Regions from separate parts of the Methylophilus flavus genome, predicted to be linked through region 1. Evidence: predicted binding sites of a transcription regulator. Region 1 holds the regulator's gene; each other region holds the start of a gene.
What was found. Region 1 encodes sigma-54, which starts transcription at its own class of promoters, with help from an activator protein. Its sites were predicted from a motif close to TGGCACNNTTCCTGCT; they were not measured.
Positions count from the first base shown of each region.

Region 2: ACFQ2T_RS08645 (TorF family putative porin) is a predicted target of sigma-54. The motif match lies at 2,132-2,147, and genes of this name have one in related genera.
Region 3: ACFQ2T_RS13985 (CmpA/NrtA family ABC transporter substrate-binding protein) is a predicted target of sigma-54. The motif match lies at 1,909-1,924, and genes of this name have one in related genera.

Region 1 covers NZ_JBHTLN010000002.1:73,199-77,231, forward strand. The annotation lists gene tyrS (tyrosine--tRNA ligase) at 1-1,033, shown strand, start outside; gene ACFQ2T_RS10320 (RNA polymerase factor sigma-54) at 1,101-2,654, opposite strand; gene lptB (LPS export ABC transporter ATP-binding protein) at 2,661-3,407, opposite strand; gene lptA (lipopolysaccharide transport periplasmic protein LptA) at 3,419-4,033, opposite strand, start outside.
Region 2 covers NZ_JBHTLN010000001.1:1,758,363-1,762,395, forward strand. The annotation lists gene ACFQ2T_RS08635 (ammonium transporter) at 1-668, opposite strand, end outside; gene glnK (P-II family nitrogen regulator) at 684-1,022, opposite strand; gene ACFQ2T_RS08645 (TorF family putative porin) at 1,096-2,061, opposite strand; gene ACFQ2T_RS08650 (accessory factor UbiK family protein) at 2,318-2,572, shown strand; gene ACFQ2T_RS08655 (YifB family Mg chelatase-like AAA ATPase) at 2,611-4,033, shown strand, end outside.
Region 3 covers NZ_JBHTLN010000007.1:160,490-164,522, forward strand. The annotation lists gene ntrB (nitrate ABC transporter permease) at 1-391, opposite strand, end outside; gene ACFQ2T_RS13985 (CmpA/NrtA family ABC transporter substrate-binding protein) at 410-1,714, opposite strand; gene ACFQ2T_RS13990 (nitrate- and nitrite sensing domain-containing protein) at 2,050-3,324, opposite strand; gene ACFQ2T_RS13995 (efflux transporter outer membrane subunit) at 3,472-4,033, opposite strand, start outside.

The sequences.
Region 1 (4,033 bases):
GATCAATAAATTGCGTCAGTTGCAGGATCTGGGGCACCAGATTTTATTCCTGATCGGTGACTTCACCGGCATGATAGGCGACCCTACGGGCAAGAGCACCACCCGCCCGCCGCTGACCGTCGAGCAGGTCAAAATCAACGCCGATACCTATGCCGAGCAAGTATTTAAAATACTGGACCCGGCCAAAACTGAAATCGTGTTTAACTCCAAATGGTTAAGCGAGCTTGGTGCGGCAGGTATGATTAAACTGGCTGCCAGCCATACCGTTGCGCGCATGCTGGAGCGCGATGATTTTTCCAAACGTTTCAAGGGTAACCAGCCGATTGCGATTCACGAATTCCTGTACCCGCTGTTGCAGGGCTATGATTCGGTGGCATTGCAGTCAGATATGGAGCTGGGCGGCACCGACCAGAAGTTTAACCTGCTGATGGGGCGTGAGCTGCAAAAACAGGCTGGCCAGTCGCAACAATGTGTGTTGATGATGCCATTGCTGGAAGGTCTGGATGGCGTCAATAAAATGTCCAAATCATTAGGCAACTATATTGGTATCAGCGAGGCGCCCGAGAGTATTTTTGCCAAGATCATGTCTATCTCTGATGAACTGATGTGGCGTTATATCAATTTGCTGTCTTTTGCTTCGCTGGAAACCATTGCTGCATGGAAAGCCAGTGTTGAAGGAGGCGAAAACCCGCGCAATATCAAGGTAGGTTTTGCGCAGGAAATCGTTGCCCGTTTCCATGGCCAGGCCGCTGCTGAAAAAGCATTACAGGATTTCCAGACGCGCGCCAAAGGCGGCATTCCTGATGACGTGCCTGAAATTGCATTGACGATTGAAGGTGACAGCATAGGCATCAGCCAGTTATTGAAGCAGGCTGGTTTAGTGGAAAGCACCAGTGAAGCGATGCGTGCGATTCTGCAGGGTGGGGTGAAACTGGATAGCGTCAAGGTGGAAGACAAAAATCTGCAATTAGCAAAAAGCGTAGTGGTTGCCCAGGTGGGTAAGCGGAAATTTGCCAGGATAACGATTCGGTAAACGCTGTTATTTTAAAAATAAAGGCCGCTGAATAGCGGCCTTTTTGATTCTGGCGATGCTTAAAAAATCAAAGCGATTTACGCAAATTCGCAGGCGGGATACTCAGTGATTCACGGTATTTGGCAATCGTCCTGCGTGCAACTACTATGCCTTGTTGCGCCAGCGTGTCGGTAATCTGGTTATCGGACAGCGGTTTTTTCTCATTCTCTTCTGCCACCATCTGCTTGATCAGCGCGCGAATAGCCGTGGCCGAGCATGAACCGCCTGCATCTGTGGCAACCGAACTGCCAAAGAAGTATTTCAGTTCATACACGCCCCTGGCAGTGAGCATGTACTTATGGGTAGTGACGCGTGAAACGGTACTTTCGTGTAGGTCCAGCTCTTCTGCGATTTCGCGTAATACCAGTGGGCGCATGGCAATGTCGCCGTGCTCAAAGAAGTTACGCTGACGGTCCACAATCGCCTGCGAGACGCGCAAAATCGTCGAGAAGCGCTGCTGGATATTCTTGATCATCCATTTCGCTTCCTGCATCTGGCTTTGCAGGTACTGGCCTGAGCTATCTCTGTTACGTTTGAGGATGTCGGCGTACATCTGGTTGATGCGCAATTTCGGGATCACGCCATCATTCAGGGTGGCTACCCAGATACCTTTGATCTTTTTCACCACCACATCATGCTGGATAAAATGATCATGGCTAAAGTTCGAAAATTCGCTGCCTGGCCTTGGATTTTGCTGGCGTATCAATTGCTGCGCGCCTTTGAGTGAGGCTTCATCGCAGCCAAGTTGCTTGCGTAGCTTAATAAAGTCTTTATTGGCAAGCAGCGCCAGATGGTCCTTGACCAGGGCGATAGCGACTTTCAGGTAGGGTGTGCTTGCTGGCAGGGCATTCAGTTGCAGCAACAGGCATTCACGCAAATCGCGTGCACCTATGCCTATCGGGTCCAGATTCTGGATCAACTTGAGTGCCGTTTCCAGTTCCAGCAAATCCACTTCCAGTTCCTCCGGCAGGTTCTCAACGACTTCCTGCAGATCCTGTTCGAGGTAGCCATCGTCATTGATGCTGTCGAGCAGCAGTTTGACCAGGCTCATATCGCGATGTGACAAATGTGCCAGCTGAATCTGGTCTATCAGGTGGTCACGCAGGCTGATATTGGTGGCATCCTGGCGGGAGAAGTCACCGTCTTCATCATCATTGTTGTTACGGCCTGCTTCATCCCAGTTACTGGTGCTGCCAAACTCGCCGTAATCGTCTTCAAATTCCGGCGGGGTAAATTCTTCATTCAGGTTGGGCAATTCACCTTCATTGCCGCTGAGGTCATCGCGCAATTCTTCACGCAGTGTGTCGGCCGGTGAGGGGATATCTTGCTGCTGCATGGCGACGTCAAAGGAGCTGGCGTCTTCGACTTCAGCCTGCGCCGCTAACGGGGCGTCGGGCGTATTGTCTTCAAACTCGCCTTCTTCATTATTATCGGCCATCTCGAGCAAGGGGTTTTCCTGCAAGATAGCTTCCAGCTCCTGGCTCAATTCCAGCGTCGACAGCTGCAACAGGCGGATAGACTGCTGCAACTGCGGCGTCAGTGCCAGGTTTTGCGACATGCGTAATTGCAGGTTTTGCTTCATAAGGGATTACAGCCTAAAGTTTTTGCCCAGATATACTTCACGCACACCTTCATTCTGGATGATTTCATCGGGCGTGCCGGCGGCAAATACTGCGCCTTCATTCACGATGTAGGCGCGGTCACAGATATCCAGCGTTTCGCGAACGTTGTGGTCTGTAATCAGGATGCCGATATTCTGGCTGCTCAAATAACGGATGATTTTCTGGATCTCGATCACTGCAATCGGGTCGATACCGGCAAACGGCTCATCCAGCAAAATAAACTTCGGGTCAGTCGCCAGGCAACGGGCGATCTCCACACGGCGGCGTTCACCACCGGACAAGCTGACCGCCTGGCTGTTGCGGATGTGCTGTATATGCAATTGATCCAGCAATGATTCGAGTTTGGCTTCACGTTCTTCTGACGTGTAAGGGCGGGTTTCCAGGATAGACAGGATGTTATCTGTCACTGTCATCTTGCGGAAAATGGAGGCTTCCTGCGGCAGGTAGGCCAGGCCCATGCGCGCGCGTTCATGCATGGGGGCGTGGCTGACATCGGTGCCGTTCAGGGTGATGTGCCCGTCATCAAGGGCGACCAGGCCGACAATCATGTAAAAGCTGGTGGTTTTGCCTGCACCGTTCGGGCCCAGTAAACCGATCACTTCGCCGCTATGCAGCTCCAGCGTCGTGTTCCTGACGACTGTGCGACCCTGGTAAGCTTTTTTTAAATGGCTGACGCTTAAATGGCTATTGTCTGGTGAAGCAGTTGTTTGCATATTGCCAGTCTTTACTGTGGATCTTTCTTGATTTCGTTTGCGGTGCCGCTCGCTGCCGGTTCTGTCCTGAGCTGTAATGAACGGTTCATGCGCAGCCCTTGCTGTGCATTGGCCTTGTTATCAATCACAGGAGGGGTAGTTTTGTTCTTGGGCTGAATAATCGCCTTGACCCGGCTGTTGGCAGTGCCATTAGGATTGGCTTTGGTGCCACCGATCACTTCCGCATATTCCGCATTGGCGTCGTAGCTGATGTAATCACCGGTGACAATGTCTTCGCCACGTTTGACCCAGGCATCGGTATACAGTTGCACTTTATCCATACGGCCATTGTATTCAATGCGCTGGCCGCTGCCTTGCATCCATTCGTTTTTACCGGTGCGCTTCTGCTTGAAGGTGGTCGGCCTGCTCGGGCTGCCGATACAGGTGCTATGCTGAAAGCCGTCCTGATCTTCGCGGACGATCATTTTGTCCGCCTTGATCTGCAGGGTGCCCTGGTTGAGGATGACGTTACCTGTGTAGGTACTAATTTTTTTTGCATCGTTGACGCTGACGGTGTCGGCTTCCAGCTCAATCGGTTGCTCACGATCAGACTCTTCGGCCTTGACTGTATTTGACCAATGCAACAG
Region 2 (4,033 bases), on a different contig from region 1:
AAGTCTTTTGCACCTAGTTCAGCCAGGTAACCACCACCCCATACCATGTGCGCGATAGGGATATAAGCAAAAGTCACCCACAAAGCGGTAAACAGCAGCACGGCAGAAAACTTGATACGCTCGGCAAAACCACCGACGATCAGGCCAGGTGTCAACGCAGCAAAAATCATCTGGAATGTCAGGAATACATATTCAGGAATCGTACCGGACAAACTGTCAGTGGTGATGCCAGACAGGAATGCCTTGCTCAAGCCACCAACGATCATGTTGCCTTCAGTGAATGTCAGGCTGTAGCCATAAGCCGCCCACAAGACTGAGATCAGCGAGAAGACGACAAATACCTGCATTAATACTGACAGCATATTTTTCTGGCGTACCAGGCCGCCGTAAAACAATGCCAGGCCGGGAATCGTCATCAGGATCACCAACACAGTTGCGATAATCATGAATGCGGTATTACCTACATCCAGGGTCGCAGGGGCGGCTGCTGCCTCTGCGGGTGCCGCTTCCGCAGGGGCTGCTGGAGCTTCGGCTGCCGGGGCAGCATCAGGCGTCACGGTTTCAGTAACCGTTACGGTCTCTGTCACAGTTTCTTCAGCATACGCGACCGGAGTTGCGGCCAAACCCATCAGGGCGACCAGCGATAATACAGAAAGAATTTTCTTCATAGCTGAAGCCCTCTCCTATAACGCATCCGGACCGGTTTCACCGGTGCGGATACGATAAACTTGTTCCAAATCGAAGACAAATACTTTGCCATCGCCAATCTTGCCAGTCGCTGCCGCTTTCTCGATGGCGTCTACCACCTGGTCAAGCATGTCATCTTTAATGGCCACTTCTAGTTTTACTTTTGGTAAAAAATCCACGACATATTCAGCGCCACGATACAACTCGGTATGCCCCTTCTGGCGTCCAAACCCCTTTACTTCAGTGACAGTGATGCCTTGTACCCCAATATTGGACAAAGCTTCACGCACTTCATCAAGCTTGAACGGCTTGATTATTGCGGACACAAATTTCATTTGCTTCTCCTGTTGTTAACTCTGGCAGGCACCGTGCCTGCCAGATGTGTTTACAGCACTTGTGTTTCAGTACTTAGAAAGTACGCGTCAGTGTCAATACCAAACGGCCTTCGTTCAAATCTTTACTTTGTGCACGGACGCTGTCGCCTTTACCGTTAAAGCTTGTACCGCCGTAACCATTTTCGCCCCAGTACTGCTTGTTGCTGGCGCCTACATAGTAGATACCACCGTTCCAGCCTTCTGAAGCACCGATTTTAAACGCTTTGCTTAAACCGATTTTGTAGTCAGTATAGTCAGGGCTGGAAGCACCTGAAAAGCTTGAACTTGGCAAGTTACCATTGCTGGTAAAAGTTGTATCCAATTTACCATTAACATTCAATTGACCAACGTGACCAACCAGTGTCAGGTCCCACCATGGCAATGGATAGTTCGCATTCACTTCAAAGTATGTACTGCCTTTGGTACTGCCATCCCAGCCGGTAGCACGCTCAGCGCCAAACCAGTCGGTCAATGTCACGGAAAGCTTGGTACTCAACCAGCCATAAGCCAGACCAAAGTTAACCTCAGCGGTATCCCAGCGACCACCACGTGGTGTCAATACAGTGTTTGCACCGTCTGGTCCAACAGAAGCAGAACCTCTGTATTTTTTCCATGAACCACCTGGATACAGGTAACCGATCAAACCGACACTGTAGCCTAAACCTTCAACACCAGGTACGGAACCATTATAACCACCGTAGACATCGACTTCAGCCGTTGCATCAGGAAAAGTGTTTGGTGTGACGTTAGAACCCCATGCGCCGACGTAAAAGCCGCTGTCATGCGTAATGTCCAGACCACCTTGTACAGATGGTTTATGCCAGTTTTGTGAAATACCGCGTGCGTAGTAATCAGACACGAAGCCGATGTTGGCTGTCGCTGCCCAAGGCGATTTTGCTTCTACCGCCGCTGGCGCTTTTTCTTCAGCTTCAGCTGCATAAGAAACTTGTGCCAGTGACAAGGTGCCTAATACTGCTGTAAGTAAAATAGATTGACGCATTTATGAGTCCTCTCTCTATAAAGTCTTGATCGAATTGTTGTAAACGAGAATGAAACAACATTGACGACTAAGCAAAGCATGTGCCAATCTATATAATCCATTTAAATCAATAACTTATTAAATTTAAACTAAAAATTAAATTACAATACTTTTATAAGTTATTGTTTTTTATTGGTTTATACAGATTAATAGCTGGATAAACCTATATTTTCAAGCCTGTTACATGCTAGAATTCACAAAAAAGGAGCAGTGAACCATGCTATTTTCGAACGAAAGAATTAAAGAATTATCTTTTAAAATCAAACAACTAATTGAATCCAGCCCAATTTCAGAGCTTGAATCAAATATTCATGCACTAATTCAGGGCGTGCTCACCAAAATGGAACTTGTTTCGCGCGAGGAATTTGATATCCAATCCGCTTTACTTGCACGCACCCAACAACAATTGTGTGTACTGGAAGAAAAAATCAACGCGCTCGAGCAAGCCCACACATCAGAAAGTAAAAAATAATTTACAATTGTTAGCATTCCGTTAAGCAGGAGTGCAGCATGAGTCTGGCAGTTTTGTATAGTCGCGCTTTAAGCGGGATGGAAGCACCAGAAGTAGTCGTAGAAGTACATTTAGCCAATGGCTTGCCCAGTTTTACCATAGTCGGGCTACCTGAAACCGAGGTCAAAGAGAGCAAAGACCGCGTTCGCGCCGCGATCCAGACCGCGCAATTTGAATTTCCGGCCAGGAGAATTACTGTCAACCTGGCCCCTGCAGATTTACCAAAAGAAGGTGGCCGCTATGATTTGCCGATTGCGCTAGGCATTCTGGCCGCATCTGGCCAACTCCCCAAAAAAAATCTAGCCAGTTATGTGATTGCCGGCGAATTGGCTCTCACGGGGGCACTGCGGCCGATTCGTGGCGCACTGGCAATGACTTATCAACTTCGTCAGGACAGCCAGAATATCCGGGCAGCGATTCTGCCCCAAGAAAGTGCATGCGAAGCAAGCCTGGTCGAAGGTTCAACGATTTACGCCGCCGACAGCCTGCTGGCAGTATGTGCGCACCTGTCTGAAAAACAGGTCTTGCCTCAGCAGCCAGCCATGACTCACAGCGAATCACCAATGTGGCCGGACTATCGTGAAGTAAAAGGGCAACTGCGCGCCAAACGTGCGCTGGAGCTGGCAGCCGCCGGACAACACAGCCTGTTAATGAGCGGCCCGCCCGGCACCGGCAAAAGCATGCTGGCACATCGATTTATGAGCATCCTGCCCGCTATGTCTACACAGGATGCGCTGGAAAGTGCGGCGATTTTGTCACTCAATAGCCAGTTCCCTGCATCCAGCTGGAAACAGCGTTCGTTTCGCGCCCCGCATCATACCGCTTCTGCGGTGGCACTGGTGGGCGGCGGTAGCGTGCCTCGCCCTGGCGAAATCAGCCTTGCCCACCATGGCGTTTTATTCCTGGATGAGCTGCCGGAATTTGACAGAAAGGTGCTGGAAGTCCTGCGTGAACCGCTGGAAAGCGGCACAATCACAATCTCGCGTGCAGCAAGGCAAGCCACCTTCCCGGCACAGTTCCAGCTGCTGGCGGCGATGAATCCATGCCCATGCGGTTATTATGGCCACTACAACAATCGCTGTCGCTGTACACCTGAGCAAATTGCACGTTATAAAAACAAGCTATCCGGCCCGTTGCTGGATCGTATTGACATGAATATCGAAGTGCCCGCGCTGAAACCGGAAGAGTTAAGCCATAGCCAGGCAGGCGAAACCAGCACCACTATCCGTGAGCGTGTGGTGCTGGCCAGGCAAAGGCAAATGCAGCGCCAGAACAAACCGAATGCCGCCCTGGGCCCACTGGAAATCGAAGCACATTGCCAGCTGGATGATAAAAGCCATGTGCTGCTGCAAGCGGCGATGAAGAAATTCTCGCTGTCTGCGCGCAGCTATCACCGCATCCTCAAACTGGCGCGTACGATTG
Region 3 (4,033 bases), on a different contig from region 1:
GGGCAAAACCGGTCGCCACGCGTTTGAGCGAGCTGAGGATGTTCCAGCCTATGCCCATGTCGTTCGGGTTATTGATATAAAACGGGTCGCTAAACAGCTCGACTGCCGACTGCCAGGTTTTCACCGGGCCAGGCAAGCCTTGCGTCAGGGCTGCCACCGTCGCCCAAATGGCACCGAATACCAGTAAGCCAATCACAGGCGGCAACAACCATTCAAATACACGTTTGGTGGTTGCCGCCCATGCGCTCCGCCGCTGCAACGACGGAGTGGCTACTGCAGCTGTGGTCGAGAGAGGGATAACCACAGCAACAACGGGTTGTGCAGGCGCTGATTGCACAGCGTCCTCGCTTGTCTGTATCATTTTTTCCTTGTTAAAGCTGACGACACTCATGGTGACTCTCCTTAAGAATTAAGCTTTAACCTTGAAGCTGTTGGCATAGGCTTTCGGGTCTTTACCATCCCATACCACGCCATCAATCAGCTTGCTGCTGCGCATAGGGTCTGTCGGCACGTTAATGCCCAGCGCCTTGGCGGCTTCGGTGTAGATATCAATCCGGTTCACTTTTTTCGCCACGCCCAGGTAATCCGGGTCAGATTTCAGCAGGCCCCAGCGTTTATGCTGAGTCAGGAACCACATACCGTCAGACAGGTAAGGAAAGTTGACCTTGCCGTCGTTGAAGAACTTCATGTAGTTCGGGTCTTCCCATTTCTTGCCGATGCCATTGTCGTAATGGCCTAGGAAGCGGCCTTCAATCACCTCTTCCGGTGCGTTGACATACGCTTTACCTGCAATCAGTTTGGCGACTTCAGGGCGGTTTTTGGTTGCATCGATATAGCGGCAGGCTTCCAGGATGGCCTTGGTCAATGCCAGTGCTGTATTCGGGTGCTTGGCGACGAAGTCGGCGGTAGTGCCCAGGGCTTTTTCCGGATGATCGACCCAGATATCCTGCGAGGTCGCTGCGGTAAAGCCTATCTTGTCGTAAATGGCACGCGCGTTCCATGGTTCACCCACGCAGTAGCCATCCATATTGCCTATGCGCATATTGGCAACCATTTGCGGTGGCGGCACAACGATGGTTTTCACATCCTGCATCGGGTTGATGCCGTAAGTCGCCAGCCAGTAGTAAAGCCACATGGCGTGGGTGCCGGTAGGGAAAGTCTGGGCAAAGGTAAAGTCGCGGTTTTCGTTATCCAGCAGGCGTTTCAGGGTCGCGCCGGTGGTGGCGCCTTTTTCCTTGAGCTGGTTGGCGAGGGTGATGCCCTGGCCGTTATTGTTCAGCGTCATCAGCAGGTTCATGTCTTTTTGCTGGCCGCCTATGCCTAGTTGTACGCCATAGAGCAGGCCATACAGCACATGTGCCGCATGCAGTTCACCGTTGACCAGCTTGTCACGCACGCCAGCCCAGGAAGCTTCTTTCGACGGCACAATCTTGATGCCGTATTTTTTATCAAAGCCCATTTGTGCCGCCACAATGATAGGTGCACAGTCAGTGAGCGGAATAAAGCCGACTTTCACTTCGGTGATTTCAGGTGCATCTGAACCAGCTGCCCAGGCCTGGCTGCGGATGGCAGACGGCACCATATTCATCATGGCGGCAGCACCAAATGCGCCGGCCAGTGTATGCATAAAGAAATGACGGCGCTGGCTATCCACTGACTCGGGCTGAGGCGGTGTTGCGGGTTGTACCAGGTCTTTTTTATCGGAACTGCTCATTTCTGCTCCCTTGAAAATAAATGAATATGAAAAATGAAAAACAAAAAAGGCGTCCTGATGGCATTGCTTTCGCGATACCATCAGGACGCCTTTGTCCTGGAAATACACTAATTAAACATCACACCTGGTCATCCATCAGAGCCATTATCGCCGTTGACAATGGCACCCGTTTCCGTGGTGCTTAAGTGTCATCTAGCAAGCGGTATGCCAACTGCGAAAAATGCGGGAAAAGTGGCGATTTCAGAAAGAAAAACCCGCTGCAAGGGCGGGAGAGAGCGGTTTTAAGCGATATGCATCGCACTTATTCAGTGCGCATGCACCATCAAATGTAGCAGTCAGGAGGGGAGTTTTTGCTGGGTCAGGACGTTTTCAGCGACATCAATGATCTTGCGTTTTTGCTCCATGGCGAGGTTGCGCAAGGTCTTGTACGCTTCCATCTCATCAATACCCAGCCTGCTCATCAACAGGCCTTTGGCACGTTCAATTTGCTTGCGTTCTGACAGCGCTTTGCGGGTGTCGGACAACTCGCCTTCCATGTCGGCAATCTGCCGTGATTGCTGCTGTAACAGGCTGATCATGGACGCCATGGGATAAGCTTGCGCGCTGTCGTGCGCATGGAAACTCAATGCACTTTCGACCGGGATGGACAGATTAAAAAACGTGCCATCCAGCGTGGTATTGGGTGAGGCTTTGGCGGTGATGGCTTGCAAATATTCCTGGGTATATTCCAGGTCATGTTTGGCCTTGTGGGCGAGCACTTCCAGCATGTCGTGCATTTTCTGGATCAGCTCGCATTGCAGTTGCCAGATGCTGGCCTGCTTTTGCGAGCATAAATCGAACCAGATATCCGCATCACTGGGCTTGAGAGGTTGCTGGTCTTTGGCGGTGGTGAGTTTGGTGCGCAACTGCTGATGCTGCCGGAAAAGGCCGGAAACCTGCAGGGTATTCCACGAGGCACGTAACTCGTTATTGCCAAACTGGCAGAATAATTCTGTGTGTCTGTCCTGCTGTGCAATCAGTTCCAGCAAGCGTTGCTGGTGCGCCAGTTGCACGCTGCCAGAACCAAAGATGTAAGAGCCCACTGCGCGTTCCTGCCCGGCAAACTCCTTGGTTTGTACCAGGTTATACAGGGTGAGCAGGCAGGTGGAAATCTTGCTGTTGACCGAGCTGTCCGATATCTCGAAAATCAGCGCGATCAGGCTACTGATCAGGCGGCTGTAGGATTCTATGCAATCCGCGAACGAGATTTTCTGCAAGGTCACCTGGTGGCGCAAAGAGACCAGCTGGTCAAAGCCCAGCAATATCCACGAAATCAGTGTCAGCTGCCTGGCATCGGTTAACAGGTCCAGGTGTAAATGCTGTTGCAAGGCTTGCCTGAAGCCAGCTTCTGTTGCCTGGTTTTGAGTAATGATATCGGCGCGCTCGGGCGCAAACCGTTTTCCGGCCGAGGCCAGGTAAAGGCAGCTGGCACCGCGTTCTGCCTGCACCTGATGAATGATCTGGCCTATGCTCTCGACAAATTGAATGCAGGTATCGAGGCGCTCAAGCTCTTCGATATGCCTGATTTTTGCCAGGACGATGGTTTGTTCGGGGGAAATATCTGTACTCATTACTAAAAACCTAAGCAAAAAATGTGCACGTTTGCCATGCACATTCATTTTCTATTTAAAACGGGGCTAAGCAGGCTGTATAAAAGGGGAACCTGATACGAGTGACGCGGTAGCGGACAAGCAGTCTATGGCGTAAGCCATCAGGTATTAATGCCAGCCACCACCGAACACTTTGTATAAGGTCAGTTGGCTGGCGGCATCGCTTAACTGCAAGGTCACCAGTGATTGCTCGGCAGTATAAAGCGTTCTTTGCGCATCGAGAACCACCAGGTAACTATCCACGCCATTTTTAAAGCGGGCATCGGCCAGTTTAAACGCTTCGGCGGCGGCACCGTTTAATGACTGATGTGCTTCCAGCTGCGCCTGCAAACCCTCGCGTTGCGCCAGTACATCTGCCACTTCCCGGAAAGCGGTTTGCACGGTTTTCTCATATTGTGCGAGCAGGATCTGCTGGTTTTTTTCGCCGATAGTCAGGTTGGAGCGGTTACGTCCGGCATTGAAAATAGGCAGGCTGATCTGCGGCACAAAAGTCCAGATGCGGGAGCCTGGACCAAACAAACCATCCAGCTCCGTGCTGGCAGTGCCTATGGTGGTGGTCATGCTGATGGTGGGGAAAAAGGCAGCACGCAGTGCACCGATATTGGCATTGGCGCCTTCAAGCAAATGCTCGGCGGCACGCACGTCCGGCCGCTGCTGCAAGGTTTTAGAG